DNA from 2 places in the Pseudoalteromonas sp. MB47 genome. Region 1 is predicted to be linked to the other one. Evidence: predicted binding sites of a transcription regulator. Region 1 holds the regulator's gene; the other holds the start of a gene.
The links. The regulator sigma-54, encoded in region 1, starts transcription at its own class of promoters, with help from an activator protein. The targets are predictions, from matches to a motif close to GTTGGCACGNNNNTNGNNT.
Positions count from the first base shown of each region.

Region 2: the regulator sigma-54 is predicted to act here: its motif matches at 1,249-1,267, upstream of IMPJCBKJ_RS19955 (FlgO family outer membrane protein).

Region 1 is NZ_VFBD01000011.1:99,956-103,104, forward strand. It holds gene lptA (lipopolysaccharide transport periplasmic protein LptA) at 1-68, shown strand, start outside; gene lptB (LPS export ABC transporter ATP-binding protein) at 65-790, shown strand; gene IMPJCBKJ_RS07290 (RNA polymerase factor sigma-54) at 897-2,393, shown strand; gene hpf (ribosome hibernation promoting factor) at 2,420-2,707, shown strand; gene ptsN (PTS IIA-like nitrogen regulatory protein PtsN) at 2,711-3,149, shown strand, end outside.
Region 2 is NZ_VFBD01000031.1:377,520-380,668, forward strand. It holds gene IMPJCBKJ_RS19950 (FlgO family outer membrane protein) at 1-608, opposite strand, end outside; gene IMPJCBKJ_RS19955 (FlgO family outer membrane protein) at 623-1,216, opposite strand; gene IMPJCBKJ_RS19960 (hypothetical protein) at 1,379-1,873, opposite strand; gene IMPJCBKJ_RS19965 (hypothetical protein) at 1,887-3,149, opposite strand, start outside.

The DNA.
Region 1 (3,149 bases):
CAACAGATCGTGTACACACTATTTTAGTGCCTGTAGAAAATAAAAAAGACGATAAAGGCCAACCATGAGCACATTAAAAGCAGAGCTTTTAGCTAAAAGCTACAAAGGCCGCCAAGTGGTTAAAAATGTCGGTCTTGAAGTTGAAGCGGGCAGTATTGTTGGCTTGTTAGGGCCAAATGGTGCAGGTAAAACCACCACCTTCTATATGATTGTAGGCCTCGTACCAAGCGACAAAGGAAAAATAAGCATCGATGATAACGATATCACGCTTTTGCCAATGCACAGCCGTGCGCGCTTAGGTATTGGTTATCTACCACAAGAGTCGTCTATTTTTCGAAAATTAACAGTTTACCAAAACTTGATGGCCATATTAGAGACCCGCAAAGATCTTAACAAAACAACGCGCGAAGAGACTCTTAACAACTTATTAGATGAATTTAGCATTCAACATATTCGCGATAGCCAAGGTATGGCACTGTCAGGTGGTGAACGACGCCGCGTTGAAATTGCACGTGCATTAGCCGCTAATCCTAAATTTATCCTTTTAGATGAGCCTTTTGCTGGTGTTGATCCTATTTCGGTGTTAGATATAAAGAAAATTATTGAGCACCTAAAAAATCGTGGTATTGGTGTACTTATTACTGACCATAATGTTCGAGAAACCCTTGATGTTTGTGAAAAAGCCTACATTGTTTCTCATGGGGAGCTAATTGCATCAGGCACACCTGAGCACGTATTAGCTGACCAAACTGTACGTGATGTTTATCTAGGCGAGCAATTCAGGCTGTAACCATTACGCCACCGACTAGAGCATCTGCTAGACTTATACAATGACAATAAATCGATAACAGTGTCCTCACCGTTACCGATAACTTAAAAAGGATTGTTAGGGATACATGAGGCAATCATTACAGCTGCGCATGGGCCAGCAACTTACAATGACTCCACAACTGCAACAAGCCATTCGCTTGTTGCAGCTCAGTACATTGGATCTCCAGCAAGAAATTCAAGAAGCGCTTGATAGTAATCCTCTGCTTGAAGTGGAAGAAGCGGATTACAACGAAGAAAGCATCGGTAAGAATGAGCAAAAAGCGGAGTCTGACGATGTACAAGTCAGCGCGTCTGCCGACGAAGCACCTAGCGAATTCGAGCAAGAAAGCAGTGATGCTCTGAGTAAGGATACGGTTAGCGATGACTTAGCTATGGATGTTACGTGGGATGAGTACATGAGTGCCGCCCCATCAACATCGTCTGGGCCAATGCCTGAAGACGAGTCTATTTACCAAGGTGCTTCAACAGAAACACTGCAAGAATATTTAATGTGGCAACTACAGCTCACACCATTTAGTCCTACCGATGAAGCGATTGCCGTTGCCATCGTTGAAGCTATCGATGACTCAGGTATTTTAACGGTTAGCTGCGAAGATATTGTCGAAAGCTTTAATCAAAATAATGATGAAGAAGAAATCGAACTCGATGAAGTTGAAGCTGTCTTAAAAAGAATACAGTTATTCGATCCAGTTGGTATCGGCGCGCGAAGTTTACAAGAGTGCCTGTGTATACAACTTCGTCAATTCGATGCCAATACGCCATATTTAGCTGAAACTAAAATGGTTTTATCTGAGCATATCGAATTATTAGCAAGTCGCGACTATCGCACTTTAATGAAAAAGACTAAGCTTAAAGAAAACGAGCTTAAAGAAGTGATGACGCTCATTCACAGCTTAAATCCTAAGCCTGCGGATAGCATAGTACGCGAAGAATCTGAGTACGTCATACCCGATGTATCAGTGAAAAAAGTGAAAGGCCGCTGGGTAGTCGAGTTAAACCCAGATTGTATGCCAAAAATTAGAGTGAATAGCCAATATGCAGCGATGTCTCGCTCTGTTAAATCAAGTAGCGACAGCCAATTTATTCGTTCTCACTTACAAGAAGCAAAGTGGTTTATTAAGAGCTTAGAAAGCCGTAACGATACTTTACTAAAAGTGACCAACTGTATCGTGCAACAACAGCAAGCTTTCTTTGAACATGGCCCAGAGGCAATGAAGCCAATGGTGCTAAACGATGTCGCTGAAATGGTCGAAATGCATGAATCGACGATTTCTCGGGTTACAACACAAAAATATATGCATACCCCAAGGGGAATTTTTGAGTTGAAATATTTCTTCTCAAGCCATGTCAGCACCGAAAATGGTGGTGAGTGTTCTTCTACAGCAATTCGCGCTTTAATCAAGAAGTTAGTTGCTGCAGAAAACTCGGTTAAACCATTGAGTGATAGCAAAATTGCAGATATATTGGCTGAGCAAGGAATTAAAGTAGCTAGACGTACAATTGCAAAATATCGTGAGTCTCTAGCAATACCTCCGTCTAATCAGCGTAAAAGTCTGATTTAGACGTTTTACATAGAAGGAAAATGCTTATGCAACTAAATTTAACTGGTCGTCACGTAGAAGTCACTGATTCATTAAGAGACTATGTAAACACTAAGTTCGCAAAACTAGAAAGGCATTTTGATCATATTAATAATGTTCATGTCATTTTAGATGTAGAAAAATTAAGCCAAAAAGCAGAAGCAACTTTACATGTAAACGGAGGCGAGTTGTTCGCTTCTACAGAACATCAAGATATGTACGCAGCAATTGACTCATTGATCGATAAACTTGATCGCCAAGTCATTAAGCATAAAGAGAAATTAGCTCGACATTAAATTATGAAACTTAGTTCACTTACTAATCAGGACTGCAGCAAAGCTGCGGTCCTTTTTAATAGCAAAAAAAGAATTCTTGAGTATATTAGCGAGTTAGCTCACCAGCAGTTTCCTCATTTATCTCAACAAGATATCCTAGATGCTTTTCTGAACAGGGAAAAGTTAGGTAGTACAGGTATCGGCCGAGGAATAGCTATTCCCCACGGTCGAATGAGTGGTGCTGATGAACCTCATGCATTTATTATTGTCAGTGAATCTCCCATCAATTTTGATGCGATAGACAATCGTCCCGTTGATATTTTTGTCGCACTCATCGTACCAGATGGCGATTGCCAGTTGCACTTGAAGACCTTGTCAACAATTGCTGATAGACTTAAAGATAAAGATTTTTGTAAACAGTTGCGAAGTGCTACAAGCGATCAGCAACTATTTCAAGTAATTG
Region 2 (3,149 bases), on a different contig from region 1:
GATTGTGGTATAAAGCCTTGCGCTGACCCTACAACTGCTTTGCTTGCTAAACCAACAATGCGGGCATTAACGAGCACACCACTTTGATGATTAACCAAAGTACCCGCCAATACATAATTGAAGTTTTGATCTTGGCTTAGCTCTAAATAATCACGACTGAAAACATAGTCACCACTTGGCGTGACACGCATATAATCAGTGGTTTTAAAATCAATGACAGGTACACCAAATGCATGAAGCTCATGAATGAAACTTTCAGCAATTTGATTACCTAGCAAATTCGTTGAGTTGTAATCTGCATCAAGGTATACAAAGCTTGAAACAGCAACCGGCGTGTTATAGCTAACATATTGCAAGTTTTCAACTAAGTCCTGCATGATGCCACGCACATAGTGATTAATATTTTTGCGCGTTGGTGCAGCGGTAAAGGTGCTGTTATTCATCACCGCCTGATTGGTTTGAAACACACTGTAGTTACTATGCGGCGCGGCAACTTCTCTTTGCGCAGCTAATTGAGGATCATTATCGTGTTGTGTTACATCACCAGTTAACATTGACGAGCAACCAAAGCCAAAAGGCAAACATAAAGTTAAAATTAAACGTTTCATTAAATGAGTTCCTCTTAATATTCGCTTCGATACAACTGGCCATCACGTTGCTGAACTTTTTCAGCGCCCCACATCACATTGATAGGGATCTCGGTGCTTGCTGCTGACACTATTCGCAGATCTTTGGTATTTACCAATCGGGCGTTAACTATGTAGGCATGTTGTTGCCGCGTCAGTGTGCCGGTAATAACAAAGTCAATATTCTGACGTTGACGCAAGGTATTTACATCACGACTAAGTACACTATCGGCCGATTGCTGCAAATTTAAAGTCTTTTCTAATCGATACTCTATGGTATGAAAACCAAGCTGAGTAAATTGCGTTAATAAACTTTCTTGAATTTGCTGGCTCAAGCCACTGCCCTGATCTTCTGCTAAATCAGTACCTAAGCCATCAGCCATATAGAAACTGGTCACAGCAATACGTGCATTGCCTTTGTAAGGGCCTTGAATACGGCTCAGCTGACTACTTAGATCAGCAACGTATTGATGCACCGTATAAGGTGCCATCGGCGATTTTGGGGTTTCTCTAGGGGGCGCTTTTTGTGGCTTTTCAGTTAAGCTACAACCCACCAACACTAAAAAAACTGAATAAAATAACAGGCGCATAATTGCCATCCTCACTAAACTTAGTAAGTATAAAGCAATAATTATGCCTAAGTATTATTGTTGATGGGATAAATCAAGCGGATTTTGCACATAGTGCGATACCAAGCATGCCACCCCGACAGATGCTAACTTTTTACAATCATTAGCAGCTTGCTGCTTTTGTTAATATGCACCAATTTTCAAGCGATGGAAAGTGCTGCCATTTACAGTTACTGACTCTACATTAGCAATAAACTGACCATGAAATAGTGCCGGCGCTTGTTTTTTAATTTCAGCAAGGCGAGCTGTTAGTCGAGGTAATTCTGTTACGGAAGCAAGCTGTAGTGCAAACTTAGCTTCAGGCTCCGCAATAAACTGAGGGGCGGTTACTGATGACTTTTTAGTATTTACAGGCTCAGCTTGTTGCGTATTTAACAAAGTAAGTTGTTCAGTGAGTAAGGTTAACTCACTTTCTATTGTCAGCAAGCGCTCAAGCTCTGGCTTCATTGCTTGGAATTGCTGATGCGACTGCCTTAGCTCCATAAGCTCTTGTTTGCTAATTTTCACTAAGTTTTCTTCACTCACTTGTGGCTCTGATACGCTTTGGCAACCAAAGATAGGAGTAACCAGTAAAACTAACCATACTTTCTTCAGATTTTGAAAAGTCGTAAAAACCATAATTTACTCCTTGCTAGTGTTGAACATGCTGCTCTGTTACATGGCATTTAATTGCTTGTGATATTAGCTGCACACATTGCTGTTCAAGCTCGTTTGCAGATTGTGCGTCATAGCCAATCGCAAGCGTGTAGTGTGCATTTGCTTTATCGTGAATATAAAAAGCGTTTTTTAACCCTTGCTGTAACAAACGCTGTTTCACCAATGAGTAATACACCTTTAATATTTTCAGTGAATTAAACTTGCCAATACTCGCTATATATCCCTGGCGCTTTTCGAGTGGGCGCAAAGTAATGTCAACTCCCACCAGCACATCACCTTTGGGCGATAACTGTATTTTATGTGTTTGAGTACTAGTCAGTGATTTTTGTCCTTGGTACTGCTTATCTACAATCGCCTGATACTTACCGGGCTTAATATCAGTAAACAAGTAATAGCCATCATAAGCCGCTTGCGTAGTTGCTACATCATTACCTTGCTCATCCACTAAAGTAATTTGGGCATAAGGTTGAACATTAGCTCCTTGCTCTGTCTGCTGATAAACAGTGCCTTCTATTTCGCTGGCATTATTTACTGGGTAATCCATGTACTCAACAAAGCCTGCTCGTGGTGTTATAGAGAAACCATCGTGGGCGGGGATCATAAAAGGGTCAGCAAAACTGTCACGATCGAGCACTATATCTGTTGTGCGGTTAGCTGGCATAGCAGAAAGAATCGCGATCCCTTGTTCATCAGTAATCGCTTGGCGATAATTTTGTAAGCCTTTTACTTTAACACCCGCCAAGCCCTTCTCAGTACTGTCTTTAATACCATTATCATTTTCATCTAAAAACACATTAACCATTAAACTACCTGTATTGGTCAATGTTCTGTTGCTCATAAATGGTTGATTATATTGGCTATCAAAACCAAAGCTAAATCGGCTATTTAAGCGAATTTGCCATTGGTCATTACTATCGTAATTAACATTACTGCTTAAGTTAATCCTGTCATTTTGCCACGTTAGTCCTAATTCTGCAGACTTAACATCGTAATCTAGAGAGTCCCTTAAAGTTAACTCTGCTTGGAGACTCGGGCCTAAACTTCGGCTAAATTCAGCTTCATAACTTGCTATCTCACTCACTGGAGAAAGTCGATAATTAACACCAAACCGACTGTACACTCTGCCTAGTCGTGTTTGTAAACGCGTCATACCATCTACACTTTCTTGCCCGGCGCTTGGGTCTTGCCATTGCAATAAATTATTTATTGAGACGTTTGCATAGCTGTAATTTAAACG